Regions from separate parts of the Sulfitobacter sp. G5_S2_6_S6 genome, predicted to be linked through region 2. Evidence: riboswitches for the same ligand, from Rfam matches in the RefSeq annotation. Region 2 holds a riboswitch; each other region holds the start of a gene.
What was found. A riboswitch is a leader RNA that binds a small molecule or an ion and turns the genes downstream of it on or off. The one in region 2 is predicted to bind cobalamin.

Region 1 (10,093 bases), on a different contig from region 2:
TCATCAGCACGCGCAGCCCCAGTTCGCGCGCGGCGATAAGCTTGGCCTCGGCCCCCGTGCCACCGGCGTTCTTGGCGATGATCAGCTTGGTCCCGTGGTCACGCAGCAGGGCGATGTCTCCGGCCACGTCGAAGGGTCCGCGGGCGAGAGTCACGGTCGTATGCGGCAAGGGCAGCGGCGCGGCGGGCTGGTCCACCAGCCGCAGCAGATAATGGTGTTGCGGATGATTGGCAAAGACGGACAGCGCCTGCTTGCCGATGGCCAGAAAGACCCGCGTCGGCACCTGCGGCAGGGATGCGGCGGCGGCTTCGATACTTGGCAGATGGGTCCAATTGTCGGCGGCAGTCTCGGCCCACGGGGCCCGTTCAAAAGCGGCCAGCGGGATGCCTGCCTGCGTGCTGGCGGCATGGGCGTTACGGCTCATCTGTGCGGCGAAGGGATGGGTCGCGTCGATCACGCGGGTGATGTTATTTTGCGCGATAAACGCCAGCAATCCGGCCACGCCGCCAAAGCCACCTACGCGGGTGGGCAGCGGCTGCGCCACGGGGGCGGCCGTGCGTCCGGCATAGCTGAACAGCGCATCATCGCCACGGTCGGCCAGCGCGCGCGCGAGGTTGGACGCCTCTGTCGTGCCGCCAAGAATGAGGGTGCGCGTCATGGCTGATCCTGTTGCTGCCTGGGTGACCCTGATTGGTCTGGGCGAAGATGGCCTTGGCGGGCTGACCGATGCAAGCCGAAAGGCGCTGGCAGAGGCCGACGTGATCTTTGGCGGGGCGCGGCATCTGGCGCTTTGTGCCGCGGGCGCGCGGGGGCGCGAATGGCCGTTGCCGTTCAGTGTAGCGCCGGTGTTGGAACATCGCGGGCGTGCGGTGGTGGTGCTCGCCTCGGGTGATCCTTTCTGGCACGGCGTGGGCGGTTCGCTGGCGCAGGTGCTGGACCCGTCGGAATGGCGCTGCTTTCCCGCGCCGTCCTGCATGACGCTGGCGGCTGCGCGGCTTGGCTGGCGGTTGGAGGAGGTCACGACCCTTGGCCTGCATGCTGCCCCGTTCGAGGTATTGCTGCCCCATCTGGCGGCAGGTGCGCGGCTGATCTGCACGTTGCGCGATGGATCTGCCCCTGCGGCGCTGGCAGACTATCTGACTGCGCAGGGTTTCGGCGCGTCCCGCCTGACGGTGATGGAGGCGCTTGGCGGTCCGCGTGAAATCGCGCGCGATGCCGATGCCGCGACGTTTGACCTGAGCGACATTGCCGCCCCTGTAGTGGTGGCGATTGCGGTATCGGGGGGGGCTGGGATCAGCCACGCACCCGGACGGCCCGAGGCGCTATTTGCCCATGACAGCCAGATCACCAAATCACCCATGCGCGCGTTGACGCTGGCCGCGCTGGCCCCCCGCGCGGGGGAGCTACTGTGGGATGTGGGGGGCGGGTCGGGCTCTGTCTCTGTTGAATGGTGTCTGGCCGCGCCGCAAGCGCAGTCCATTGCAATCGAGCCGCGCGAAAGCCGCTGCGATAACATCACCGAGAACGCCCGCCGCTTTGGTCTGGCGGGTCGGATGCGCTGCGTGCAGGGCACGGCCCCCGATGCGCTGGCCGATCTGCCCCTGCCCGCTGCGGTCTTTCTGGGGGGTGGCGCGTCAGAGGATGTCTTGCAGGCGATCTGGGACAGGATCACGCCGGGCACGCGGCTGGTGGCGAATGCGGTGGCACTTGAAACCCAAGCCTTGCTGATCCGCTGGCAAGGGATCCACGGCGGGCAATTGCTGCGGATCGATCTGGCACAGGCGGCCCCCTTGGGGACCATGCAGGGCTGGCACCCCAGCCGCCCGCAACTGCAATGGAGCGTGACCCGATGATCGTCGCGGGCATAGGATTGCGCGCGGATGCGACCGAGGCGGATTTACACGCGGCCCTTGCGTTGACGCGGCGCAGGCCGGACACGCTCGCGACCCTCGCGATCAAGGTGACGCCGGCGCTGCGGCGTTTTGCCGATAGTCTGGGATTGCCGCTGATCGAACTGTCGGAAGCCGATATCGCAGACATCCCGACGCGTACCGTGTCACCGCGCGTGCAGGCGCGCTTCGGGACCGGATCACTTGCCGAGGCCGCCGCATTGCGCGTTGCCGGTCGCGGTGCCAAATTGACGACCTTGCGTGTGACCAGCCCCAATGGCATGGCCACCGCAGCTATCGCGGAAGGAATTGCCCCATGACTGTTCACTTTATCGGCGCGGGCCCCGGTGCCCCTGATCTGCTGACCCTGCGAGGGCGCGACCTGATCGCGGCCTGCCCTGTGTGTCTGTATGCCGGATCGTTGGTCCCGTCTGAGCTGCTGTCCTACTGCCCTGCGGATGCGAAGATCGTGAACACCGCGTCCCTGTCGCTGGACGAGATCATGGCAGAGATCAAGGCCGCCGATGATGCGGGGCAGGATGTGGCGCGGCTTCATTCGGGTGATCTGTCGGTCTGGTCCGCCATGGGCGAGCAGCTGCGCCGCTTGCGCGAGCTGGACATCGACTATGACATCACCCCCGGCGTGCCCGCCTTTGCCGCTGCCGCCGCCGCTTTGGGGAACGAGCTGACGCTGCCCGGTGTGGCGCAGTCGCTGGTGTTGACGCGGACCTCGGGGCGGGCCTCGGCCATGCCCGAGGGTGAAACGCTCGAGAATTTCGCCGCCACGGGTGCCACGCTGGCGATCCACCTGTCGGTACATGTGCTGGATGATGTGGTCGCGCGGCTCACCCCTCATTACGGAGAGGACTGCCCCGTCGCCATCGTCTGGCGCGCCAGCTGGCCCGATCAACGGGTGGTGCGGGCGACCTTGGGCAGCGTGATCGACGCCACCGACGGCGAACGCGGGCGCACGGCGCTGATCCTTGTCGGCCGCGCGCTGACGGCTGAGGAGTTCCGCGAAAGCTGTCTGTACGCGGGCGATTACGACCGCCGCTTCCGCCCTGTCGGCACAGAGCCACGCTTTCCCGAGGGCACAGAATGATCGAGACAACGCAACTGCCCAAGGGCCTGATGATCTCGGCCCCGGCGTCGGGCACGGGCAAGACCACCTTGATGCTGGGCCTGTTGAACGCGCTCAGCCGGCGCGGCGTCGACGTGCGCCCGTTCAAGAGCGGGCCGGATTACATCGACCCCGGCTTTCACCGCGCGGCCTGCGGGCGGTCGTCCTATAATATCGATAGCTGGGCCATGGGATCGGGTGTGTTGTGCAATCTGATCGGCACCGCCCATGGCGGCGATCTGGCCCTGATCGAAGGGTCAATGGGGCTGTTCGATGGTGTGGCGCAACCGGGGGAAACCTCGAACGGGGCGAGCGCCGATATCTCTGCCATGACGGGCTGGCCGGTGGTGTTGCTGCTGGATGTATCGGGTCAGGCGCAATCGGCTGCGGCCACCGCCCTTGGGTTCAAGACGATGCGCCCGGATGTGCATGTCGCGGGTGTGGTGCTGAACAAGGTCGCCAGCCCCCGTCACGAGGCCCTGCTGCGTCTGGGGATGGAGCAGGTCGGCATCCCCGTTCTGGGCGCGCTGCCCCGACAGGGATCGGTCACGCTGCCGGAACGCCACTTGGGTCTGGTGCAGGCCGAGGAGCAGCCCGAGCTGATGAAGCTGCTGGATGCGGCAGGTGATTTCATCGCGCAGCATATCGACCTTGATCTGATCGTCTCTGCCGCCCAAGGGCGCAGCATTCCCGACGGGCCAGATGTGCTGCCCCCGCCCCCCGGTCAACGGATCGCTTTGGCCAAGGATGCCGCGTTTTCGTTCATCTATCCGCATTTGCTGGACCACTGGATCGCCGCGGGTGCGCAGGTGTTGCCCTTCTCGCCGCTGGCGGATGAGGCACCGGACGACAGCGCCGACATCTGCTGGCTGCCCGGCGGCTATCCCGAGCTGCATGCCGGACGCCTTGCCGCTGCCGCGCAGTTCCGCGACAGCCTGCAACAATTCGCCACGACGCGCCCGGTGCATGGGGAATGCGGGGGCTATATGGCGATGGGGGCCGGATTGGTCGACAAGGAAGGCGTGCGGCATCAGATGGCGGGGCTGCTGGGGCTGGAAACCAGCTATGAGAAGCGCAAGATGCATCTGGGCTACCGGCTTGCCACGCTGAACGAACCCGGCCCCGGCTATGACGCGGGCGCGCGGTTGCGCGGGCATGAATTCCACTATTCTACCATCCTGTCGCAACCAGACACGCCGCTGGCGCGGGTGGTCGATGCCAATGGGGCCGAAGTGCCCGAGACAGGCTCGCGCCGCGGCCATGCGACGGGCACCTTCTTTCACCTGATCGCGGGGGCGTCATGAGCGGTTTTGTCTCTTTCGTCTCCTCCGGTCCGGGTGACCCTGAACTGCTGACCGTGAAGGCGGTAAAGCGGTTGCAAGAGGCCGAAGTCGTTCTGTTCGACGATCTGTCGGCGGGTCCGATCCTTGAACATGTCTCGCCCGAGGCGGATCTGATCGGGGTGGGCAAACGCGCCGGACGGCTGTCTCCGAAGCAGGATCACGTGAGCCGCCTGCTGGTCGAACACGCATTGACCGGCGCGCGGGTGGTGCGGCTCAAAAGCGGGGACGCGGGCGTGTTTGGCCGGCTTGAAGAAGAGCTGACCGCGCTGAAAGCGGCAGGCGTTGCCTTCGAGATCATCCCCGGTGTGACGGCGGCGTCTTCGGCGGCGGCGGCGGCGATGATCCCGCTGACCCGGCGGCTGACCGCACGGCGGGTGCAATTCATCACCGGCCACGGCGAATCGGGTGCCTTGCCCGAAGATCTGAACATGGCGGCGCTGGCCGACCCTACGGCGACCACGGTCGTCTACATGGGGCGGCGCACCTTTGCGGGTTTCGCCGCGCGGCTGATCGCGGCGGGCTTGCCCCCCTCGACCCCTGCCCTGCTGGCAGAGGCGGTATCGACCCCCGATCAAAAGCTGAGCCGCCACACGGTTGAAAGCCTTGCCCATCTGCCGCTAGATCCCGCAACGTCAGCGCCTGCGCTGATCCTTTACGGGCCGTTGACCGAATAGATGACTTGACAAAACCGGCCCGAAAATGACCACCTATTCCGGACGGTTCCCCGTGCGCCTTCGGGCAATCGGGGTGAAAAGGGAATACGGTGCGGTGCCAAAGCAAAGGTGCCAAATCCGGAACTGCCCCCGCACCTGTAAGTGAAGAGCAACCCGCATTGCCACTGGGCCAGACCGCCTGGGAAGGCGCGGCACGCATGGACGCACAAAGTCAGGAGACCTGCCGTCATGGGGATGATCCCCGATCCAACTGGCTGCCCCCCGGGGCGGCTTTCACATTATGCCGTCGGGGAAGACGGTAAGGAGACCTGAATATGCATATCGAACCCGAAGTCGTGACCGGCGCCAAGCTGGTCCTGTCCTATGGCACCGCCGCCGGTGCTGCGGCCTATACCGCGAAAACCGCAATGGACTCTGTCCGTGAGAAAGGCGTCGTGCCTTTTGCTGGCGGGGCCATGGTGGCCACCGCGCTGACCTTTGTCTTTTTTCAGGTCTTCCCGCATTTCCCCGTGGGCGTGAGCGAAGTGCACCTGATCCTCGGCTCGACCCTTTTCCTGCTGTTCGGCGTGGCCCCTGCGGCTGCCGGTCTGGCGCTTGGTCTGCTGGCGCAGGGCGTGTTCTTTGCCCCCATCGACCTGCCGCAATACACGATGAACGTCACCACGCTGCTAGTGCCCTTGTTCATGGTCTCGGCGCTGGCCAAACGCATCATCGCGCCCAACACCGCCTATGTTGATCTGACCTATGTTCAAGCGCTCAAGCTGTCGACCGCGTTTCAGGCGGGCGTTGTGGGCTGGGTGGCGTTCTGGGCCATCTACGGTCAGGGCTTTGCCGCCAGCAACATCGCCGCTGTGGCCAGCTTTGGCGGGGCCTATATGATGGTCATCCTGATCGAGCCGCTGGTGGATCTGGCCGTGCTCGCCGCCGCGAAAACCCTGCGCGATTTCGCAGGCAGCGCGCTGTTCACCAAACGTCTGACACAGACTGCCGCTGAATAATCCAAGACCCGACGCGGCCCCCTATTCTGCGGGCCGCGTCACCCCCTGCCGGAGCCTCAAGATGTTTACGCTTTCACTGATCGGCATCGGGTCCGGCAATCCCAAACACCTTACATTACAAGCCATCGATGCGCTGAATGCCTGCGATGTGATCCTGATCCCGTCCAAGGGCGCGGGCAAGGATGATCTGGCTGGCCTGCGGCACGAGATTTGCGCCCAGGTGCTGCGGTCGGACGGGCCTGAAATTCACGAATTCACCCTGCCCAAACGCGACGCCGCCAACCCTGATTATCACGCGGGCGTCCACGATTGGCATGATGCCATTGCACAGGTCTGGCTGGCCGAGATGCAGCGCACCCTGCCCCAAGGCGGCCGTGTCGGTTTCCTCGTCTGGGGGGATCCGTCGCTGTATGACAGCACCCTGCGCATTGCGGAGCGGTTGCAAAAGGCCGTCACACTCACCGTCGATGTCGTGCCGGGGATCACCTCGCTTCAGGTACTGACGGCGGGCCATGCGATCCCGCTGAACACCATCGGCAATCCCGTCACGATCACCACCGGTCGGCAGCTGCGCGATCATGGCTGGCCGCAGGGTGTGGATACGATTGCCGTCATGCTGGACGGCACCTGCGCCTTCGAGGTGTTGCGGCAGCACAGCGACATACACATCTGGTGGACCGCCTATGCCGGCATGCCGAACGAGCGTCGCATCGCGGGCCCGCTGGATCAGGTCTGCGACCGCATCATCGCAACACGGGCAGAGGCCCGCGCCGCCCATGGCTGGATCATGGATATCTACCTGCTGCGCCGGTAGACACGCGCGCTACAGCTTTTCGAGCCGTTGCAAGATCGGGCAATCGGGGCGGTCATCGCCAGCGCATTCATGCACCAGATGGGTCAAGGTCTGACGAATATCTTGCAGGTCCGCGATCTTGCTTTCGATCTGCGCCAAATGTTGCTGGGCGATGGCACGGACATCGGCGCTGGCGCGATCCTGATCATCCCAAAGCGCCAGCAGGTCGCGGCAATTCTCGATCGTGAAGCCCAAGGCCCGCGCACGGCCCAGAAACGTCAGCTTGTGCACGTCGCTGTCGCAAAAGCTGCGATACCCGTTGGTGTCACGCGCGGGCGTGATCAGACCGATGTCTTCGTAGTAGCGGATGGTCTTGGCAGGCAGACCTGCGCTTTTCGACACGTCACCGATGTTCATAGACGTCTCCTTTCGTTGAATTAGGCGGTTGCTGCGGCGGCGATCCACCGCAGGCGCAGGGCGTTGAACAGGACAAAGACGCTCGACAACGCCATGGCGGCGGCGGCAAGCACGGGCGACAGCAGCACGCCGAACAGCGGATAGAGCACACCGGCTGCAACGGGGATCAGCAGCGCGTTATAGCCAAAGGCCCAGAAGAGGTTCTGGCGGATATTGCGCATGGTGTGCTGGCTGATGTGCAGGGCGTTCACCACCCCTTGCAGATCGCCCGACATCAACACCACATCGGCCGCTTCGATGGCGACATCCGTTCCGGTACCGATGGCGATACCCACGTCCACCCCCGCCAGCGCGGGCGCATCATTGATCCCGTCCCCGACAAAGGCGACCTTGTGGCCCGCCTGTTGCAGGTCCTCCAGCGCGGCGACCTTGCCGTCGGGCAGCACTTCGGCGACCACGGTATCGATCCCCAAACGGTCGGCAATCGCCTGCGCCGTCGCCTTATTATCGCCGGTGATCATGGCGATTTTCAGCCCCGCTTTGTGCAGTGCCTCCAGCGCTTGGGGCGTCGTTTCCTTGATCGGGTCGGCGACGCCGATCATCGCGACAAGCGCCCCATCCACGGCGGCGAAAAGCGGTGTCTTGCCCTCTGCCCCCCATGCTGCCGACCGCCCCTCTGCCGCGGCGAGAGAGACCCCTTCGGCCTGCATGAAACGGTCCGCCCCGACAAGCACGCGACGCCCCTCGACCTCGGCGTGTACACCGTGACCGGTTTGCGAGGCAAAAGAGGTCACCGCTGCCAGCGACAGCCCCTGTGTTTCGGCATGGCGCAGGATGGCGCTGGCAATCGGGTGCTCTGACTGCGCCTCGACCGACGCGACGAGCCGCAACGCATCGGCCTGCGACCAGCCGTTGAAGACATCCAGATCCGTCACCTCAGGCCGACCGGCGGTCAGCGTGCCGGTTTTATCAAGCGCGATGGTATCGACCTCGGCCAAGACCTGAAGCGCGTCCCCCTTGCGGAACAGCACGCCCATCTCGGCCCCTCGCCCCGTGCCCACCATGATAGAGGTCGGCGTTGCCAGCCCCATCGCACAGGGGCAGGCGATGATCAGCACCGCGACGCTTGCCACCAGAGCGTGCCCCAAGGACGGCTGCGGCCCGAACGCCAGCCAGACAAGGAAAGTGGCCGCGGCAATCGCCATGACGACAGGCACGAACCACATGGTGATGCGGTTGACCATATCCTGCACCGGCAGCTTGGCACCTTGGGCGTCCTCGACCATGCGCACGATCTGCGACAGGGTCGTGTCCGCGCCCACATGGGTCGCGCGGTAGACCAGCGCGCCGGTGCCATTCACCGTCCCCCCGACCACACGCGTGTCAGGCAGTTTTTCGACGGGCACGGGTTCGCCGGTGATCATGCTTTCATCGACATAGGAACTGCCACGTGTCACGGTCCCGTCGACCGCGATCTTTTCACCGGGGCGCGCATGGATCAGATCGCCGACGGAGATCGCGTCGATCGCAACCTCTGACACGTTGCCGTCTCGCTCTACCCGCGCGGTTTTGGGGCGCAGCCCGACCAGCTTGCGGATCGCTTGTCCGGTTTGGCCCTTGGCCCGCGCCTCTAGCGTGCGCCCCAGCAGGATCAGCGTGACGATCATCGCGGCGGCTTCGAAATAGACCGCTTGCGCACCGGCGGGCAGCAACTGTGGCAAGAACAGCGCCACGGTGGAAAAGCCCCATGCCGCCGTGGCCCCCAGAAACACCAGAGAGTTCATGTCAGGCGTGCGTTTCAACAGCGCTGGCACGCCGGTGACAAAAAAGCGCCACCCGGGCCATGCCAGAACGATGGTTGTCAGCACGAACTGGATCGACCAGCTCAGCTGCTGCCCCAGCGTCGACATCACCCAATGGTGGAACGCGGGGATCATATGGCCGCCCATCTCGAGCACAAACACCGGCAGGGTCAGCGCCGCGGCCAGCAGCGTCATACGTTTAAGATGCGCGGCTTCTTCAACCTTGCGGTCCGGCGCGGGGGAAGATGCGGTGTCCGTCACAGGGGTGGCGGGGTAGCCCGCGGCTTGCGCAGCCTGCACAATGGCGGCATCCGGCTCTGCGGTAAGCGACTGCACCACGGCCTCTTCCCGGGCGAGGTTGACGCTGACATCGACCACACCCGGCACGGCCGCCAAGGCGCGTTCGACCCGCCCGACGCAGGACGCACAGGACATGTTTTCAATGGCATAGCGCCGCGTTTGTACGGTGGCGGGGTAGCCTGCGGTCGCAAGTGCGGCGACGGCGTCCTTGGGGTCGAAACCCGATGCCACCTGCAGCGACGCCGTTTCCGAGGCGAGGTTCACGCGGGCGTCCTGCACACCCTCCACGCGTCCAAGCGCGGTCTCGACCCGCCCCACGCAAGAGGCGCAATTCATACCGCCAATTCCAAAATTTATCGCAACTACATCGCCCATCAGCCGTCTCCTTGGGGTGTCTTGCCCCTCAGATAGGGCTTCCAGTTAATAGAAGGTCAAGCGGTGATATGGATTTTATTCGATTTCGCTGCAGACTCCGGTGTCTGACACAGGCCGGTTAAGACTTTGGAAAGACATTTGCACGATGGTCAGCGTCAAACGACAAGCGGAGGGTGTGTATCGACGGATGCAGTCAAGAACACTGGTGATCAAAGGAAAAGGCGGATTGGGCAACCGCATCCTGTCTGCGATCTCGGGTCTGGTTTACGCCGACCTATCCGGCCGCAAGCCAGTGATCGACTGGCGCGACGGCAGCTATGCGCCGCTTGGCGAAAACGCTTATCCGCTGCTATTCCAGTCTCCGATCGGGGGCGAAGCGATT
Region 2 (10,093 bases):
CATCAACCCTTCGGCCATAGGCGACCGCACCGCGTTGTGATCGCAGCAAAACAGCACCGATTGGGGCAGTTTCTGGGTCATCTAGCCGCCGTAGTGCAGAACGCAGATGAGGGTGAACAGGCGGCGGGCCGTATCTGTATCGATCTCGGCCTTGCCTTCAAGCCGCTCTTGCAACACCCGAGACCCTTCGTTGTGGATCCCGCGCCGTGCCATATCGATGGTCTCGATCTGCGAGGGGGCGGATTTCTTGACCGCCTCGAAATAGGATTCGCAAATCTGGAAATAGTCTTTGACAACTTGCCGGAACGGCCCCAGCGACAGATGGAATTCCGCCGCCTTTTCAGCGCTTTCGGTGTTCACATCAAACACCAGCCGTTTGTCACGGATCGACAGGCCCAGATGGTACGGCCCTTGTGGCACCGGGCGATCATCGCGCGACGGCAGGGTAAAAACATTGTCCTCCAGCAGATCAAACATGGCGACCTTGCGCTCTTGCTCTATCTCGGGCGTGGGCGGGGGCAGGTTCGCGTCGTCAAGCGCGATATGCGTGATCCGGGACATGGGGACGTCTCATTTAGTGTCTATCCCGCCGACCTTAGACCGGGCGGCGGGGTTCTACAATTGACATCGGCGGGCCGGGCAAAGGGCCGTTGCGTCAGTCGTTCAGTTTGCGCAGCCTTGCGGTGACCGACAGACCGTGCGCCTCAAGGCTTTCGGATCGCGCCAGACGTTCCGCCGACGGGCCGATCGCGCGCAGCGCGTCCGGCGTCATCCGTGCCAGTGTCGTGCGCTTCATAAAGTCCAGCACCGACAGCCCGCTGGAAAACCGTGCAGAGCGTGCCGTGGGCAGCACGTGGTTCGGCCCGCCAACGTAATCGCCAATCGCCTCGGGCGTCCATTGACCAAGGAAGATCGCCCCCGCGTGGGTGATCTGCGCACTCAGCGCATCCACATCCGCGACACAAAGTTCAAGGTGTTCAGGTGCGATACGGTTGCTCAGCTTGGCGGCTGTCGCCAGATCCGGCACGGTAATGATTGCCCCGTTCTCGCGCCAGCTGGTGCCCGCAATCGCGCGCCGTTCCAGCGTTTCCAACCGCGCATCCACAGCATCCGACACCGCGCGGCCAAAGGCCTTGTCCGTGGTGATCAGGATCGATTGGGCGCTTTCGTCGTGCTCGGCCTGGCTGAGCAGATCAAGGGCGATCCAGTCAGCATCGTTGTCGCCATCCGCGATCACGAGAATCTCGGACGGGCCCGCGATCATGTCGATGCCCACCTTGCCAAACACCCGCCGTTTCGCGGCAGCGACATAGGCATTGCCGGGGCCGGTGATCTTGTCGACGGGGGGGATTGTGTCGGTACCATAGGCCAGCGCCGCCACCGCCTGCGCCCCACCGATGCGGTAAATCTCGTCAACGCCCGCCAGCCGCGCAGCCAGCAACACCAGCGGGTTCAGCACCCCGTCCGGCGTGGGCACGACCATCGCAAGCCGTTCTACCCCCGCGACCTTGGCCGGGATCGCGTTCATCAAGACAGAGGAAGGATAGCTTGCCAGACCACCGGGCACATAAAGCCCTGCGGCGGATACCGCGCTCCACCGCCAGCCAAGCGTGGCACCGACGTCGTCCTGCCACTGCGCATCTTCGGGCAGCTGCCGTTCGTGATAGGCACGGATACGCGCCGCAGCGAGTTCAAGCGCTGTGCGATCCGCGTCCGAGACTTCGGCAACCGCGGCGTGGACTTCAGCAGCGGTGATGCGCAGGGTGTCTGGGGTCAGCGCGATGCGGTCGAACTTCTGGGTCAGCTCGATCACAGCGGCATCGCCTTTGGACCGCACCTGGGAGATGATCTCGGCCACCGTGTCGTCCACATCGGGGCTGTCTTCACGTTTGGCAGAAAGCAGCGCGGTGAACGCCTGTTCGAAATCAGGCTGATCGAAGTCTAGGAATTGGGGCATCGGATGTCCTTTGCAACGTGCAATGGGCTTTGAAGGGATGCCACGCGGGCGACCCGCACGGCAAAGAATGTGGAAGAACGCTTAGGCCGGATGTTCCGGCAGCTTGCGCGACGGGGCCACATAGGGGCGCGTCACATCCTTCAAGGTCACATCCAGCGCTTCGACCGTCAGCCGGATCACACCGTCCCCCGCGAGGGTCAGCAGCACGTCGCCCGAGGGCGCATCGGTTTCGGTAAATTCGATATGCAACAGCGACAGGATAGTATCCGCATCCCCCTTGTTCACGCCTTGGCTGGACACGCGCTGCACGTTGCTGAACATCAAGATTGTTTGCACGCGTTCCGGGGCGTGGCGCGATTTGCCCGCGTCTTCCCACCGCACGCGGTTCAGCAGCAGGGCAAAGCGCCCCTCTTTTTGCAGCCAGCGCATTTCCGATCCCGGAAACACGGCATCCTGCGCCAGCGAGGAGATCACCTTGAGGTCATCGGCATCCAGCGCGCCGAGGTTCAGCGGGGCTTCGCGCCCGTCTTCGAAACGTGCATCTTCGGTCATTGGTCTTTGATCCGTTCAATATTTGCGCCCACGCCGCGCAGTTTCGCCACCACATGTTCGTACCCGCGATCCAGATGGTAGACACGGCTGACGCGCGTTTCGCCTTCGGCGGCCATACCGGCAAGGATCAGGGAAATCGATGCGCGCAGATCGGTCGCCATCACCGGCGCACCTTTCAGCTTTTTGACGCCGTGCACCGTCGCGGTGCCGCCGTGGACCTCGATATCGGCCCCCATGCGGATCAGCTCGGGCGCGTGCATAAAGCGGTTCTCGAAGATTTTTTCTTCCAGCACCGAGGTACCGTCCGCCGTACACAGCAGCGCCATCATCTGGGCTTGCAGGTCGGTGGGGAAACCGGGGAAAGGTTCGGTCGTGACATTCACCGCGTTGATCACGCCATTGCGCCGCGCGACTTTCAGACCCTTGTCCGTCTCGGTCACGTCGATCCCTGCCGCGTCAAGCTTTTCGCAGAAAGCCGACAGCAGGTCGATGCGCCCGCCCAGCAATTCAACCTCGCCACCACACATCGCCGGAGCGAGCATATAGGTGCCCAGTTCGATCCGGTCGGTCACAACACGGTGGGTCGCCCCATGCAGACGGTCAACGCCCTGAATCTCGATCCGGCTGCTGCCGTCGCCTTCGATCTGCGCGCCCATCGCACGCAAACAATCCGCGAGATCCACGATCTCGGGCTCGCGCGCGGCGTTGTTGATCACCGTCGTGCCCTTGGCCAAGGTCGCGGCCATCATAATGTTCTCGGTCGCGCCGACAGAGGCAAAGGGGAAGTCGATGACCGCACCTTTCAAGGCCCCGCCTTGCGCCTTGGCGTGCAGATAACCGTCACGCAAGTCGATCTCTGCGCCCATCAGGGCCAGACCATCGGTGTGAATATCCATTGGGCGCGCACCAATCGCGCAGCCGCCCGGCAGCGATACCTGCGCGTGCCCTTCGCGGGCCAGCAGCGGCCCCAGCACAAGGTTCGACGCGCGCATCTTGCGCACGATATCATATTCGGCGCGCGTGTTGATCTCGCCATGACACGACATCGCCAGAACCTGACCGTCCTGCATCGATGTCACCTCTGCCCCAAGGGACCGCAGCAATTCGGTCATGGTGCGGATGTCGGACAGGCGCGGCGCGTTGGTCAGCGTCAGCGGCTCTTCGGACAGCAGGGTCGCGGGCATAAGCGTCAGACAGGCGTTCTTGGCCCCCGCAATCGGAATTTGTCCCGACAGCGCACCGCCGCCTTTGACCACAATCGAATCCATCCTTCAGCCTTCCTTGGTTTGGCCGGTCGGGCCGTTATCTGTCTGCGCGTTATTATTTTGCGTGTCGTCGCTTTGGCTTTTGTCGCTGCGCGCACGCGCTTGCGCCTTGCGTCGGCCCATATTGGCTTTCAGCGCGGCTTTCAGCCTGTCTTCCCGCAATGCATTGGGTTTTGGCGGCTTTTGTGGGGCGGTATCCTTTGACATGTCGATTGTCTAGCGCAGCGGACCGATATGGTCCAGATTACGCTTGCACCATATTGCGAATGGGTCTAATCACCCGCCCACAGTGCTGGAGTAGCTCAGTGGTAGAGCGCGTCATTGGTAATGACGAGGTCGGGAGTTCAATCCTCCCCTTCAGCACCAGATCCCCCCTTTAAACATATCGCTTTGCCCTGATGCCTTATTTATCTGGCGTTGCGGTTTTGGCATGTGCCATGGATGCGCCTGAAGTCGTCGCAGCGCCCCCTGCCCCGAAACATCCCGAATCACGATGACAGAAGAAAACCCGACCGCTTGCGCCGCCGGGGTTTCGATTTTCACGTGAAGCAATTTAGCCGCGATATGTCAGACCGGCAAACAGACGGCCCTGATCGCGGTGGCGGCCCCCATGGACCGACCCTGCAACGGATGCCACACCGGCAATCAGCGACGCAGCGGCCAGCACAAAGGCGGTCAGGATACCGGCGTTACGCGCGGTTTGCGCAGCTTCAACCGCTGCTTCTTTCGCCTCTGCTGCGGCTTGTTCAGCCTCGGCCTTGGCAGCGGCTACAGCGTCTTCGACTTCCTGACGTGCTTCCTGCGCTTGGGTCACGATCTGATCCACACGCTCTTTCGCCTGGGCCTGGGTCAGATCGGTGCGTGCAGCAACAGCGCCGGCAAGATAGGTCCGGTCTTCCTCGCTGACCTCACCCGTGCGGTAGATATTGGCGACGATGCTGGCGGTCTGCTCTGCCAGTTGCTCGGGATCGGCTGTCAACGGGTCGACCTGATTGGGGCGCAAAAGCTGGTTCGACAGGTAATCTGTCGGATCATTCTTGGCCTCATCCGGGATTGCAGCACCTGCCGCATCGGCCAGTCCGGAGGCAGCACCTCCCACGGCAGAGCCCGCAGCTTCGACGACCGTACCAGCCGCTTTGCCCGCACCCGCAGCGACATTGCCCGCGGTATTGGCTGCAAAGCTCAGCGCGCTTGATAGCATCACGGCGGTGATCACAGACCCGAGGCCCCAAACAACCAGACCGTTGATCCCGTCACGTGCAGTGACTTCATCATCCGTAGCACTTTCGACGCGGCGGCGCATGCGGCCCGCGACATAACCACCGGCCAGATAGGAGGCGACGAGCGTTATCACCATCCACAGCGCGGTCAGCACCAGTTCAAGCGTCGATGAATTGTCGGTTCCGTTCAGCGTAATCGACGACAGGCCAAGTGCCGCGCCGAAGGTGGTCAGCAAGAGGCCAATCGCCACAGCAACAACGGTGCCCGCGAAAATTGCGGGCCAGTCGACATAGGATCCATCGGCAGTTTTTTCAGTAAGTGTCGTGTTCATGTAAATGCCTCCCCGGCGTTTGATTACGCCAAGCCGACCAGCGACAGCACCGCCATAACCACGACCACAAGACCAACGAGATAAATGATACCGCCCATTTTGAATACTTCCTCTTTGCGTGCCAGACGCGGGATGCACTGGCTTCACAAAGGCAACGTCAGGGAACCGGCATAGTTCCGCTGACCGCGCAAATTACCCGTACTGCGGGAGATGACAACGTGCGCGGGACGGGCGGTGACTACGGGTCGCCCTGCCACTTACCGTCAAAGATCATCTCGTCCACGGGGAGCCGTTTGCTCCAGCCTTTCACCTCAAGTTCGGGCGTCTGGTAAAGCTCGTCCACGTGGCCCAGACAGAGGTAGCCGACGATCTCTATCCGGTCGGGAATCTTCAGCAGGTCACGCAGATCGGCATCGCGGAACACGCTGACCCAGCCCATCCCGATGCCCTCGGCGCGGGCGGCAAGCCAGAGGTTCTGGATCGCGCAGACGGTGCTATAAAGATCCATGCTTTGATTATGGGTGCGCCCCAGCACGACCTTGCCGCCACGGCTGCGGTCACAGGTCACACAGATATTGACCGGCGCCTTGCGGATGCCTTCGAGCTTTAGCGACCTGTAGGTTGTCTGGCGGTCGCCCTCGAACATCTGTGCGGCTTCTTCATTTGCGCGGTTGAAGGCTTGCCAGACCTGATCGCGTGCGGCCTGATCGCGGATGACGATGAAATTCCACGGCTGTGACAACCCGACTGACGGTGCGTGATGCGCGGCGGTCAGTATGCGGTGCAACACGTCCTCGGCCACTGGATCGGGTAAAAACTGATCACGTACATCGCGGCGGGTGAAGATCGCCTTGTAGACGGCGTCGCGTTCAGCATCTGAAAAAGGCGCGGCGGGTGCCAGCGCAGAGGGTATCGGCATTGTTCAGTCCCCAACAATACGTTTATGCGCCAATCCCGCTGTCCATGCGGGGCAAGCTGTACTGTCTGGCCGGTCTTCTGACTTAGGGTCGTCTGGTCCGCGCGCCTTCCCGGAATATTCCAGTGGCCTATGCGCAAACCATCCCCATTACAGCGTTGGGCACGTGCCGGAGTTTCACCAGCTTCCCGATTCTTCCGCGAGGCGGACACCAGACCCGGCCATTGGGCCACGGCTGTCCGCCCGGAACAAGCCCTAACGCGGGGATCAACCGCGTTTGGTTGCGAAAATCTTCTTCATCACGGCGTCGAACTCGTTCCACGAGATGACGGCCTTGTTGCCTGCATAGCCGTGATAATAGGACCGTCCGTTAGAGGTCGGGAAACCGGCCCAGATACGTGCGAGGTTTTCCATAAAGCGGTGGCGGCTGATCTTGCCCTTCTTGAAGGAGTTAAACCCCGCGTCGACCAAAAGGATATCCGCCAGCCCGTCCTGCACGGCCGAGGTAAAGCGGTCATTCTTGCTTAGCCCCGCCTGTCGCACCAGACTGCGCAGCGTGGATGGAATGAATTGGTATCGACCGATGGCATGCGGTTGGCCCGGCGTGCGGTCGATCCAGCGGTAGATTTCGCCGATGGTCATTTGCGTCGGACGCTGTGGCGGCAGCCGTTTGGCCCCGTATTGCACGGCGTCATAGCCTTTTGGGCCCGCCTCGGCCCAAGCGATGAGGCTTTTGAGGTCCGCGGCCGTGCTGACCCCGCTGAGTTCTTGGAAAGACCGGCTGCGGCTGCTCACGGTTTTGGACCGGACCTGCGCTTTGGGCTGGATCTTGTGGCGCAGCTTGATCTGGCCCTGCCCTGCGGATTGCATGACGTTGAACGAGATGTCGCTTTGCATGGCAGAGCGCGCACCGGACAGGCTGAACCCTTCGGCGCTGACAGTGGTAGCGGCCAGAAGTGCCGCGGTTGCGATAATTGGTAGTGTGCAAGTAACTTTCATATCATCCCCCATGATGAAAAAATTTGTCATGGGACCATGGTGACCGCAGACGCCCGCGCTTTCATTTGCGCAAGCAGGTGGGTCGGGGCCATGGACGGATAGGGCGGCATATCTTTTGGGATAGGGCGCTATCCCGCGGTGCGGTTGCCCCCTCCGTTCAGACGGGCCTGGGCAGTGCGGCAGGCGGATCCGCCCCGGTGTTTCACCCGAATCCAAAGAGGGGATTCGCGGTAAAGCACGGAAAAAACGCATAGCCCGCGACCCGCAAAAGGGGCGTCAAGCCCGCATCCGGGAGCTAAGCCATGATATTCATTTACTTAATTCCCGCGCAGCGGTGGTCGTTTTGTCGGAGTTGCGCTATGATTAGTCGCAAATACATAAAATGGAGAGCATCTAATGACAGATGAAACGTCGCCGGGTATCCCGACACCCGACGGGGCCGCTGCCGTAATCGACACGGATTATGAGATCGGCCAAGACAACAAAGAAGGCAGCGTGGGGCCCTTCGGCTTCGACATTCACAACCCGGTCTTCGCGATCTCGGGTGTGTGTATTGTTGCCTTTGTATTCTATACACTCGCGCTGCCCGAACAGTCTGGCGCGCTGTTCACATGGCTGTTCTCGTCGGTGACGAAGGGCTTTGACTGGTTCTTTATCTCTGCCGGCAACATCTTTGTGCTGTTCTGCCTGTTCCTGATCATCACGCCTTTGGGCCGTGTGCGTCTTGGCGGGGCCGAAGCAAGCCCCGACTACACCTACCTTGGATGGTTCTCGATGCTGTTCGCGGCGGGCATGGGCATCGGTCTGATGTTCTATGGCGTCTCTGAACCGCTATCGCATTTCTCGAGCTCCATGGGCGGCACTGCTGTTGGCGAAGACGGTCTGCGCACCGATTGGGCACCTTTGGGCGCGGCAGCGGGCGATCAGGCCGAAGCGGTGCGTCTGGGTATGGCGGCCACGATCTACCACTGGGGCCTGCACCCCTGGGCGATCTATGCCGTTGTTGGTCTGGCGCTGGCGCTGTTCAGCTATAACAAGGGTCTTCCCCTGACCATCCGCTCTGCCTTTTACCCGATCCTGGGGGAACGCGTCTGGGGCTGGCCCGGTCACGTGATCGACATTCTCGCCGTATTTGCAACGCTCTTTGGTCTGGCGACATCGCTTGGTCTGGGTGCCACGCAAGCCAACGCGGGCTTGAACGAGCTCTTTGGTGTGGCGGTAGGTCCAACAACACAGGTTCTGCTGATCACCGGCATCACCGCGATTGCGACCGTATCCGTGCTGCGCGGCCTTGATGGCGGCGTCAAAGTCCTGTCAGAGATCAACATGGGTCTGGCGTTTTTGCTGTTGGCCTTCGTGCTGCTGGTCGGACCTACGCTGGCGATCCTGACGACCTTCGGGTCATCGCTGCTGGCCTATGTGGAATATCTGCCCGGTCTGTCCAATCCGATCGGCCGTGAAGACGTGAACTTTATGCAAGGCTGGACATCGTTCTACTGGGCATGGTGGATCAGCTGGTCCCCTTTCGTCGGCATGTTCATCGCCCGCGTCAGCCGTGGCCGTTCGGTCCGCGAGTTCCTGACCTGCGTTCTGCTGATCCCGAGCCTCGTTTGCGTCCTGTGGATGAGCGTCTTTGGTGGCATGGCAATCGATCAGGTGATCAGCGACGGCTACACCGCCGCGCAAGAAGCCGAGCTGCCACGCCAGCTGTTCGCCATGCTGGATGCGCTGCCACTTGCCGGGATCACATCGCTGATCGGTATCGTCTTGGTCATCGTGTTCTTCGTAACCTCGTCTGACTCCGGCTCGCTGGTGATCGATACGATCACGGCAGGCGGCAAGGTCGATGCACCTGCGCCACAGCGCGTGTTCTGGTGCATCTTCGAAGGTGCCGTAGCGATTGTGCTGCTGCTGTCTGCAGGCGGGCTCAAGTCGCTTCAGTCGATGGTTATCTCAACCGGATTGCCCTTTACTGTGGTGCTGCTGTTCCTGTGCTACGCAATCTTCCGCGGCCTGCGCGCCGAGATGAAGACGCAATAACGCACCCCTAACCGACGTTTGTGCTTTGCCGGTCAAAGCACCTGATACCCCCCGCCGCCCCGTGCTGCGGGGGGTATTCTTTTGCACGACACAGACAAATAAAATCACGCCCAAAGTATTCCGACTAAAACTGTCGGATTGACATATCCTATAATTTCAATCAGGTTTATGGAAACGTCTAGCCACCCCGCCCGTGACCACGGGGACGCCCGACACATATGATGTGAGGAGTCCCACGATGAGACCATTCCCCAGAACGCAAACTGCCGTTCACCGTCAGGACCAAGCCGCAGGGCTGCCTGATGATCGGTGCCGCGTGCAACGTTCCTTTTCCATGACCATTGATAGAGCAGCCCTATGACATTTCATGCCCCCCCAAAGACCCAAGCCCCGATGAACGCGCTGCCGACCTACTCTGCCCGCGACCTGACCGAAGGCGGAGATCTGGCCCAAATCGTGCTGGATACCCAGACCTACACCTTGCGAATCACACGCGCTGGCAAATTGATCCTGACCAAATGAATGACGCACATCAGCACCCCGGCGGTGCCCCGGTAGGGTTCATCACAGAGCTGGACAGCCTTCAGGCCGCGTCGGTCATCTATTTGCGGATGTGGTGTGATGGGCCTGACGCACAGGAAAAAGTCAGCAGCGATTTTGCCAGCGTCCTCGGCCACACCAACGGGAGCAAGGCGCTCGCTACGTTTGAACAGCTATGCTCGCTATGTGCACGGTTCGGGCGGCGGCCTTTGATGCGCCATTCGGTCACGTGCAAATGTCTGGGATCGGACGAATCCTGCTTTGCGAACTTC
Region 3 (10,093 bases), on a different contig from region 2:
TTGCAGGTTCGCGCGGGCCGACAGGTCGATCATCCCGTTGCCATGGGTGCGCGCCAGCGTGGCAACGCGGCGGATCTGGTCAGGGCTCAGCCGCCCCATCGGCACACGCAGCCGCACCACCAGCCCGTCGCCGGACATCATCGGCCGCAGCGCACCGGGGCACCAGCCAAAGACCTGCGGCGCGCTCATGCGGGGGTGCCCAATTCGGCAAGGACAGAGTTGCGGCGCGACGTCCAAAGCCCCGCACGGTGCAGCGCATCAAACCGCGCGCGCAACGCAGCAAGCGCTTGCGGGTTGGCGTCCTGCATAAAGTCGACCAGATCATCGCGCCCCAGTGTCGCATCGAACATGGCGTCGAACAGATGGTCCGGCACGACGCCCGCCAGATGCGCAAAGGCGGCAAGGTGATCCAGCGTCGCGGCAATCTCGGCGGCACCGCGGAAACCATGCGCCATCATGCCAGTGGCCCAATCGGGGTTGGCGGCACGGGCGCGCACCACACGGGCGAGCTCCTCGGTCAGGGTGCGGGCACGAGGCTGGTCGGGGCGGGTGGCATCCAGATGGTACAGCGCGGCAGCCCCGCCCTTGCCCAAACGCTGCATCGCGGCGGCAAAGCCGGCTTCATGTGCGGCGTAATCCTCTGCCATCAGCAGATCGGTCTCGGGCAGGTCTTGCAGGTGCACGAAACTATCGGCCCGCGTCAGCTGCGTCTCAAGCGCGTCGCGGGCATAGGTGATCTCTCCGCGCGCGTCGATCGCGTAGGACGACGCAGCCAGCCATGCCTCGCCCGCCGCCGTGCGCGCCTCGTCGGAATAATCGTCCATCGCGGTGCCGATCCCCAAGCCATAGGATCCCGGGCGCGGGCCAAAGACACGGGGGGTCTGCACCAGATAGGGGTTATCAGCAGCCGTTTCGGGACGCTCGGCCAGCTTGGCAATTGCTGTCTCGAACAGCTGCGCCAGACCGGGGAACATATCGCGGAACAGGCCGGACACCCGCAGGGTCACATCAATGCGCGGACGGTTCAACAGCGCAAGCGGCAGAATGTCGAACCCGCTCACACGGTCGCTGCCGTCATCCCAGCGGGGGGACAGGCCCGCCAGATGCAGCGCCATGGCAAACTCCTCGCCCGCCGTGCGGATGGTGGCAGAGCCCCACATGTCCATGACCAGCCCCTTGGGCCAGTCGCCGTGATCCTGCAAATGCTTGCGCAACAATTCCTCGGCCAGCTTCACCCCTTGGGAATAGGCCGCACGCGAGGGCACGGCCCGTGGATCGGTGGTAAACAGGTTGCGCCCCGTGGGCCGCACATCGCTGCGCCCGCGATAGGGGGACCCCGACGGGCCGGGGGGCACAAACCGCGCCGAAAGCGCCGCGATCAGCCCGTCGATCTCGCCCGTCCCATGGTCGCCTGCGCCAAAGACATGCAGCCCGTCGCCATATTGCGTTTCCTTGATGTCGCAGACGAAGCGGTCGATGCGGGTCAGCGCCTCTGCCGCGCTGGCGCTGGCATCAAGGCCGAGGTCCTGTTCAACACCGCGGCCCTGCGCCTCGGCTCGGATGTCCGCGATCAGCCGGTCGCGCCGCGCAGGGTCCAGCCCGTCCGCGGTCGAGTATTCATCCAGCAGCCGTTCCAACCGTCCGAATGCATCGGGCAGTTTCGATGTCACCAAAGGGGGCGGCATATGGCCCACGGTCACGGCCCCGATACGGCGTTTGGCCTGCGCGGCCTCACCGGGGTCATTGACGATAAAGGGGTAGATCACCGGCATCGGGCCGATCAGCGCCTCGGGCCAGCAGGCGTCAGACAGGGCGACGGATTTGCCCGGCAGCCATTCCAGCGTGCCATGGGCCCCGACATGCACCATCGCATCCGCCTGCTGTTGCAGCCACAGATAGAACGCGACATAGCCCGGGCGCGGCGTGCGGCTCAGGTCGTGATAGTCATCGTCCCGTTCGGCCAGCGCCCCGCGTTCGGGTTGCAACGCGACCAGCAGCTTGCCACTGCGCAGCGCCGGAAAACAGAACGCCCCGTCGTGAAACAGCGGATCATCCTGCGGCGCGCCCCAGCTTTCGGTCAGATCCTCGCGCAACGCCTGTGGCAGCTTTGCAAGCGCGGCCTCATACTCTGCCAGCGGCCAGCGGAGCGTTTCGGTGCCAAGACGGCTGGCAACCGTTTGCGTATCGGCAAAGTCCCCCGCCTCCACGTCATAGCCCTGCGCCGCCAGCTGGGCCGTCATCTCCCGCAGGGAAGCCAGCGCATCCAACCCCAGCGCATGGGCCATGTTCCAGTCTTTGCCGGGGTAGGTGGACAGCACCACACCCACAGACTTTGCCGCGTTGTCCTGCACCCGTAGCTGGTGCAAGCGCTGTACGCGATCGGCGATGAAATTCACGCGGTTCGCGTCGGCGCGATGGGCGAAACGGCTGTATTGCAGCGCCTCGTCCCGTTTGCCGGGCTGTTTAAAGCTGACGACACCGCCGAACAGACGGCCATCCACCTCGGGCAACACGACATGCATCGCCAGATCGGTAGGCGACAGCCCGCGCTCTGATCCGGCCCAATCGCGCCGACGCGCGGTCGATAGGGCGACCTGCACCACGGGGCAATCCGATGCGCCCAGAACGGAGGGTTCATCCGGCCCGCGCTGGGCGGAGAAAGCGGTGGCGTTCACGATCACCGCCGGATCAAGCCGGGCGATCTGCTGCGCGATCCACGGCGCGGTGTCCCCCTTGAGGCTGGGCGCGAAGAGCCCCACGGCGTCAAAGCCGCGCGCGTCGAGCGCGGTGATCAGCGCATACACAGGATCGGTATCGGCAGCCGTCAAATAGGACCGGTAGAAGGTCACAATCGCGCGCGGCTTGTCGGAGGGGTCCGGCGCAGGGATCACGCCAGTGTGGGGGCGGTAGAACCCCGCCTCGGGCACGGTCTTGGCCCCTTTGGCCGGCCCCGCGTAAAGCCCTGCGGCCAGCGACAGCTGCGCCAGTGCCGCCTGCGCAGCCACCGCGCCGCCCGTATCGCACAGATGTTGCAAGCGTCTTAACGTCGAATGCGGCAGCGTCGACAGCGCGTCGAGCCGTGGGTCGGGTTGGCCGTCCGCAGGCAGCACCGCCAGCGCGATCTGCTGCTTGCGCGCCATATCCTGCAAGGTCGCCAGCCCGTAAGGCCAATAGCTTTCGCCCCCGATCAGCCGCACCAATACCGCCTTGGCCCCTGCAAGGGTCTGTTCAGCATAGGTATCGACTGACAACGGATGTTTCAGCGCGACCAGATTGGCCAGCCGCAACGACGGCAAGCCCCCTTCCGCACGATGCCAGCCCGCCGCGAAAGCCCCCAGATCACTGTCCGAAAAGGACAGCACCACCAGATCCGCCGGCGTCTGCCCCAGGTCTTGGGGCAGATCGCTTTGGTCCAGTCCGTGGCTTTCGCGAAAGACGACATGCATGGCGGCTTAGCCCTCCAGCACCGCGCGGATCGCGGCTTCGTTCACGTGGTCATGCTCTGCGATCACAACCAGCTGGCTGCGGCGCGGCATGTCCCCCCAAGGGCGGTCGAACTGGCTGCGCACGCGTTCGCCCACGGCCTGCACAAGCAGACGCATCGGTTTGTCCTGAACGGCGATATAGCCTTTGACGCGCAGGATTTTCTGTTCGCGCGCCAAGCGCAACACGGCAGCCTCAAGCGTGGCGACATCGGCGACCTCGCCCATGTCGATCACCACGCTTTCAAAGTCGTCATGTTCGTGATCGTCATGCCCGTCGTGGTGGCTGGGGCGCGCGTCGATGTCATCTTCGGCGGCGGCTTCCAGACCCAGCACAACGCGGGGGTCGATCACGCCTTCGGTCATCGGAATGATCGGCAGCTTGCGTGGGGCATGCGCCTCGATCACCTTGCGCGCGGCCTCGACGCCGTCGGGGCCTGCCAGATCGGCCTTGGACAGCAGCACGATGTCGGCGCAGGCGATCTGGTCTTCAAACACCTCGGACAAAGGCGTTTCGTGGTCCAGACTGTCATCGGCATCGCGCTGCGCGGCCACGGCCTCCAGATCGGGGGCGAACTGCCCGCTAACCACGGCTTCGGCATCGGCAAGCGTAATCACGCCGTCCACGGTGATGCGCGACCGGATCGCTGGCCAGTCAAACGCCTTGAGCAAGGGCTTTGGCAGCGCCAGCCCCGACGTCTCGATCAGGATATGATCAGGCGTTTCAGGCAGGGCCATCAGGGCTTCGATAGTGGGGATAAAGTCATCGGCCACGGTGCAGCAGATACAACCGTTTGCCAGCTCGACGATGTTCTCGGCGGGGCAGTTGTCAATCGCGCAGGATTTCAGGATGTCGCCATCCACACCGGCGGTGCCGAATTCATTGACCAGCACGGCCAGACGCTTGGAGCCCGCGTTCTCCATCAGGTGACGGATAAAGGTGGTTTTGCCAGCGCCCAGAAAGCCGGTGATCACGGTAACGGGGATTTTGGTAAGGTTGGTCATTCGGTAGGCTCCTGTGGGGGAATGCGGGCGATGGATTGTTTGCGGAAGACCACGGGGCGGTCGCGCCAGGGCACCACGCCATCAGAGGTCTGGGCATAGGCAGAGACGCCCTTCACGATATCTGGCAAATGCGCGTCCGTGTCGAGATCGCCGTACACATAAGTCCAGCGCGACGGGCCACCCGACAGGACCATCGAACAGCCCCGCGAACAGGCCGACAGACATTCGGCTCCGCGCAGCTGCACACCGTCGGGCAGATGCCCCGACAGCGCGTCAAACAGCTGTTGGCCGGGGCGCGGCGCGTCCTCGGCGGTGATCTGACCTGCGCGACAGGTGGTGCAGATGGTGACGGTGACCGGTTGATCCGTGGTGGTCATATCTTGCCTCATACGTCGATGGGCCAAGGGGGATCGCCAGCAGCGAACGACATGCGAACAGCGTTCTAGGCCAGTCGCGAAACACCCCGTTCGCCCGTTACAAACTATGCTGGCAGGTCTCCCGGCTTGCGGATCTAAGGCAGCTTGCCTTGCGAACCTTCACCTTCCCAGCCTGCGGGCCAGTGGTTGAAAGCTCTCTCCGGTCACGGTCGCGGGGGCGGCTGCGCTTGGCGCTGACCCAAGGCTGGATCAATGCGTATCGCGTTCCCTCTTCGCCTGTCTGGGACAGGAACCAACATACGCCCTGCATTGGTCATTTGCCCGCCCCTGTCAAGCTGCGCCTGTCATAACGCAGAGGCCAAACCCGCTTTGCGCCGATTTTCCCGCGGGCGACCAATGCGCAGGGGGCACCCGCGGATGCTTGACGGGATCACCGCAGGCTGACACCAAGGGCTGCACAAAAAACACGAGGTCCCGCCATGCCCACCCGCGCCATCATGATCCAGGGCACCGGATCGAATGTGGGGAAATCCATGCTGGTGGCGGGCCTGTGCCGCGCGGCCACGCGTCGGGGGCTTTCCGTCGCGCCGTTCAAGCCGCAGAACATGTCGAACAACGCCGCCGTCACCGAGGACGGCGGAGAGATCGGCCGCGCCCAGGCCCTGCAAGCGATGGCCTGCGGGCGGCCCCTCTCGGTGCATATGAACCCCATCCTGCTGAAGCCCGAAACCGACAGCGGATCGCAGGTGATCGTGCAGGGGCAGCGCCATAGCACCCTGCAAGCGCGTGACTTCAGCAAGGCCCGCGCAGGGCTGATGGCCCCCGTGCTCGAAAGCTTCGGAATCCTCGGGCAAAGCGTCGATCTGATCATCGTCGAAGGCGCCGGCAGCCCGGCAGAGGTAAACCTACGCCAGAACGACCTTGCCAATATGGGCTTTGCCCGCGCCGCAGGTGTACCCGTTGTCTTGGCCGGAGACATCAACCGTGGCGGCGTCATCGCCCAGATCGTGGGCACCCAAGTGGTGATGGACCCAAAGGACGCGGCGATGATCACCGGCTTTCTGGTCAACAAGTTCCGCGGCGATGTCAGCCTTTTTGACGACGGCTACCGCGAGATTGAACGCCGCACCGGCTGGACGGGGTTCGGCACATTGCCGTGGTTTGCCAACGCGCATCTGCTGCCGGCCGAAGACGCGGTGGACCTGTCTCGCGCCCCCTCCGACGGGGGGTTCCACATCGTCTGCCCCATGCTCTCGCGCATCTCCAACTTCGACGACCTCGACCCGCTGGCGGCGGAGCCCTCGGTGCGGCTGACCATGGTCCCCCCCGGCACGCCGCTGCCCGCGGACGCCGATCTGGTGATCCTGCCAGGCACGAAATCCACCCGCGGCGATCTGGCTTTCCTGCGCGCCCAAGGCTGGGACATCGACCTTTATGCTCATGTGCGGCGCGGCGGCGCGGTGCTGGGAATCTGCGGCGGCTACCAGATGCTGGGACGGTTTATCGAGGATCCGCAGGGCTTCGAGGGCCCCGCGGGCCGCGAAGAGGGGCTGGGCCTGCTGGATGTTGAAACCCGCATGGCCCCGGACAAGACTCTGACCCGCGTCACCGCCGACCATGCCGCCACGGGCACACAGATTGACGGCTATGAAATCCACATCGGGCAGACGGTAGGGGCCGACTGCGCCACACCCTTCGCGCATATCAACGGCACCCCCGACGGGGCAGGGTCGCGCGATGGCAAGATCACCGGCACCTATCTGCACGGGCTCTTTACCAACGATAGTTTCCGCAGTGCCTGGTTGGCGCAACTGGGGCTGGGGGCAGGGCCGACCTCCTACAGTCAGACCGTGGAAGATACGCTCGACGCGCTGGCCGACCATATGGAAACCCATCTGGACGTGTCCGCCCTGCTGGCCTGTGCCGCACCGGTTGCATAACACCCGCGCTGACCTTTGGTCACGATCACGACGCTTGCTTAATTTTGTGATCGCGGGGATACATGCCGTCAAATTTACGCAAAGGACCCTTTGTTATGGAACGTAACCTGACCCTCGTTGCGCTGTTCGCTGCCCTGATTGCAGCACTTGCGTTGATCCCGAAATTCTCGCTTGGCTTTGGCGTGCCGATCACGGCGCAAAGCTTGGGCATCATGCTTTGCGGGACTGTGCTGGGGGCCAAACGCGGCGCGATGGCCGTGCTGCTCTTCTTGCTGCTGGTCGCTTTGGGGCTGCCGCTTCTGGCCGGTGGCAACGGGGGGCTGGGTGCCTTCATGCTGCCGTCCTCCGGCTTCCTGATCGGCTTCCCCGTGGCGGCTTTTGTCACCGGCCTGATCGTCGAAAAATGGTACGGGCCCTCGCTGACCATCGTTGCGGCGGTTGCTTCGGTCATCGGCGGGATCGTCGTGCTTTATATCTTCGGGATCATCGGCCTGTCGATCGCGCTGGATAAATCGCTGCTGGAATCCGCCGCGCTGGTGACCGTGTTCATCCCCGGCGACCTGATCAAAGCAGTGCTTGCAGGCTTTATTACCAGCGGTCTGGCCAAAGCGCGCCCCGCCAGCGTCCTGTCGCGCAGCTGATCCGACGCAAAGCCTGAAACAGCGAAAGCGCCCCTAGAGGGGGGCGCTTTTTTCATTGCCAAGGCAGACGAAGCCTTACCCCCGCGCATAGATATCTTCGTAGCGGATAATATCATCCTCGCCAAAATAGCTGCCGGTCTGCACCTCGATCAGCACCATAGGTAGTTTGCCGGGGTTCTCCATCCGGTGCACGGAGCCAAGCGGGATGTAGATCGACTGGTTCTCGCTGATCAGTTTCACGGTGTCGTCCACGGTCACTTTCGCGGTGCCTTCGACCACGATCCAATGTTCCGACCGGTGGTGATGGCTTTGCAGGCTCAAGGCTGCACCGGGGTTCACCACGATGCGCTTCACCTGAAACCGCCCGCCGATCACAAGGCTTTCGTACCACCCCCACGGCCGGTAATCGCGCGGCAGTTGGACCGCTTGGCTGGCATCACGCTTTTTGAGCGCGTCCACCGCTTCCTTCACCCGCTGCGCTTGCGATTTATCCGCCACCAGCACCGCATCACCCATGGCGACGGCGATGATGTTGTCCAGCCCGATGCCGACCAGCTGCAACCCGTCGGTTTCCGATCGCAGCAGCGTGCCCGCACAATCAATCGCGGTGGCATTGTCCGAACAGACATTTCCCGCCGCGTCCGGCCCGCTTTCCAGCCAGACCGCATCCCAGCCGCCCAGGTCGGACCATCCGGCGGCGAACGGCATCACCGCGAGGTTATCCGCCTTTTCCATGATCGCATAATCGATAGAGATATCATCGGCTTGGCCCCAAGCCTCGGGCGCGAGACGGGTCAGCCCCAGATCAGAGGTCGCCCCGTCAAGCGATGCGCGCACCGCGCGCACCATCTCGGGCGCGTGGGTCTGATAGGCCGCAATTATCGTCTGCGCCGTGAACATGAAGATCCCCGCGTTCCACAGGAAATTCCCCGCCTGCAACATCCCCTGCGCCTGTGCGCGATCCGGCTTTTCGGCAAAGCGCGCAAGGGGTTGCGGGGTTTTGGCGCTCGCATCCGCCCCCTCGGCCAGCTCAAGATAGCCATAGCCCGTTTCGGCCCGCGTAGGCGTGATGCCAAAGGTGACCAGATCACCGGCCTGCGCGCGCGGCACCGCGGCCTGCACCGTCTGGGCAAAAGCATCGCAGTCGGGAATCACATGGTCCGACGGGGCGACCAGCATCAGCGCTTGCGCGTCAGTGCGCGCAATATACAGCGCCGCGGCAAGGATCGCAGGGGCGGTATTGCGTCCCTCGGGTTCGATCAGGATCGCCTGCGCCGCCCGTTCCACCTGCGCCAGTTGTTCGGTCACGATGAACCGGAACGGGTCGCCCGTCACCACAATCGGAGGGGCGAAACCGGGGCCGGTCAGACGCTTAGCCGAAATCTGGAACAGGCTTTCATCCCCCATCAGCTTGGCAAACTGTTTGGGGTAGCATTTGCGCGACAGGGGCCAAAGACGTGTGCCCGACCCGCCGCAAAGGAGAATAGCGTGCATCATGAGAGGCAGTTAATCTGAAAAATTCTAACGAGAGATTAATCAAATGCGAGAGATTTAGCTGCGCAGGTGATCCTGTCGCAAAAACCAATCATATGTCTCTGGCAGCCCGTCTTTCAGATCGTTCCGAGCGCGCCAGCCCATATCCGCCAGACACGAGACATCCATCAGCTTGCGCATCGTCCCGTCGGGCTTCGACGTATCGAACACCAGCCGCCCTTTGAACCCCGTCACCTCCGCCACCATCTGCGCCAGCGCCGCGATGCTGATGTCGCGGCCCGTGCCCACGTTGATATGGCTTTGCATCGGGTGCGTCTGCGCAGCGTAAACATCACGCGGCAGGTCGAGCACAAACAGCGACGCTTCCGCCAAATCGTCCACATGCAGGAATTCCCGCATCGGTTTGCCGCTGCCCCAAATCACAACCTCCGCCGCCCCGTCGCGCGTGGCCTCGTGGAAACGACGGATCAGGGCGGGCAAAACATGGCTGTTCTGCGGATGAAAATTATCCCCCGGTCCATAGAGATTCGTTGGCATCACACTGCGATAATCCACGCCATATTGCCGATTATAACTTTCGCAAAGTTTAATGCCCGCGATCTTGGCGATGGCGTAGGGCTCGTTCGTGGGCTCAAGCGGCCCGGTCAGCAGGGCCTCTTCGGCCATCGGCTGCGCCGCGTCGCGCGGATAGATGCAAGAGCTGCCCAGTTGCAGCAGCTGTTGAACCCCCGCCGCAAACGCCTGATGGATCACGTTGCATTCGATCATCAGGTTTTCGTAAATAAACTCGGCGGGATATGTGTTGTTCGCCATGATCCCGCCAACCTTGGCCGCGGCGAGGATCACTACGTCAGGTTCCTCAGCGCGCATAAAATCACGCACCGCCACCTGATCGGTCAGGTCCAGTTCCCCGTGGGTCCGCGTCACCAGTTCCAACGCCTCCCCAGCACCTTTTCGCGCCTGCAACTGCCGCAAGATCGCCCCGCCGACCATGCCACGATGCCCAGCGATATAGAATTTCCGCATGGGCCTACCCGTTCTCGAGCGGGATCGGCAGATCCAGCCCGTGTTCTTTCAACAGCGCATGCCGCCGCGCGACCTTAAGGTCATTCGCCACCATCTCTGCACACATCTCTTGCGCGGTGATCTGCGGT

Region 1: it holds a riboswitch for cobalamin, as region 2 does, so the genes downstream of both, ACTRWK_RS03945 (energy-coupling factor ABC transporter permease) here and bluB (5,6-dimethylbenzimidazole synthase) in region 2, are expected to answer to the same signal.
Region 3: it holds a riboswitch for cobalamin, as region 2 does, so the genes downstream of both, ACTRWK_RS03880 (DUF1636 domain-containing protein) here and bluB (5,6-dimethylbenzimidazole synthase) in region 2, are expected to answer to the same signal.

The regions. Positions count from the first base shown of each region.
Region 1 is NZ_JBQKUI010000001.1:786,287-796,379, forward strand. It holds gene ACTRWK_RS03915 (cobalt-precorrin-6A reductase) at 1-658, opposite strand, end outside; gene cbiE (precorrin-6y C5,15-methyltransferase (decarboxylating) subunit CbiE) at 657-1,853, shown strand; gene ACTRWK_RS03925 (cobalamin biosynthesis protein) at 1,850-2,209, shown strand; gene cobM (precorrin-4 C(11)-methyltransferase) at 2,206-2,991, shown strand; gene ACTRWK_RS03935 (cobyrinate a,c-diamide synthase) at 2,988-4,313, shown strand; gene cobA (uroporphyrinogen-III C-methyltransferase) at 4,310-5,026, shown strand; cobalamin riboswitch at 5,055-5,268, shown strand; gene ACTRWK_RS03945 (energy-coupling factor ABC transporter permease) at 5,341-6,024, shown strand; gene cobF (precorrin-6A synthase (deacetylating)) at 6,086-6,838, shown strand; gene cueR (Cu(I)-responsive transcriptional regulator) at 6,848-7,234, opposite strand; gene ACTRWK_RS03960 (heavy metal translocating P-type ATPase) at 7,255-9,711, opposite strand; gene ACTRWK_RS03965 (NodZ family protein) at 9,917-10,093, shown strand, end outside.
Region 2 is NZ_JBQKUI010000008.1:74,957-85,049, reverse strand. It holds gene ACTRWK_RS13475 (arsenate-mycothiol transferase ArsC) at 1-81, opposite strand, end outside; gene ACTRWK_RS13470 (UPF0262 family protein) at 82-561, opposite strand; gene hisD (histidinol dehydrogenase) at 656-1,957, opposite strand; gene ACTRWK_RS13460 (DUF2948 family protein) at 2,039-2,509, opposite strand; gene murA (UDP-N-acetylglucosamine 1-carboxyvinyltransferase) at 2,506-3,777, opposite strand; gene ACTRWK_RS13450 (hypothetical protein) at 3,781-3,981, opposite strand; tRNA gene ACTRWK_RS13445 (tRNA-Thr) at 4,066-4,140, shown strand; gene ACTRWK_RS13440 (hypothetical protein) at 4,328-5,326, opposite strand; gene bluB (5,6-dimethylbenzimidazole synthase) at 5,565-6,245, opposite strand; cobalamin riboswitch at 6,296-6,473, opposite strand; gene ACTRWK_RS13430 (lysozyme family protein) at 6,510-7,271, opposite strand; gene ACTRWK_RS13425 (BCCT family transporter) at 7,638-9,281, shown strand; gene hemP (hemin uptake protein HemP) at 9,639-9,803, shown strand; gene ACTRWK_RS13415 (hypothetical protein) at 9,800-10,093, shown strand, end outside.
Region 3 is NZ_JBQKUI010000001.1:773,090-783,182, reverse strand. It holds gene cobG (precorrin-3B synthase) at 1-189, opposite strand, end outside; gene cobN (cobaltochelatase subunit CobN) at 186-3,446, opposite strand; gene cobW (cobalamin biosynthesis protein CobW) at 3,453-4,487, opposite strand; gene ACTRWK_RS03880 (DUF1636 domain-containing protein) at 4,484-4,864, opposite strand; cobalamin riboswitch at 4,959-5,176, opposite strand; gene ACTRWK_RS03875 (cobyric acid synthase) at 5,344-6,804, shown strand; gene ACTRWK_RS03870 (biotin transporter BioY) at 6,900-7,445, shown strand; gene ACTRWK_RS03865 (mannose-1-phosphate guanylyltransferase/mannose-6-phosphate isomerase) at 7,521-8,942, opposite strand; gene fcl (GDP-L-fucose synthase) at 8,997-9,965, opposite strand; gene gmd (GDP-mannose 4,6-dehydratase) at 9,970-10,093, opposite strand, start outside.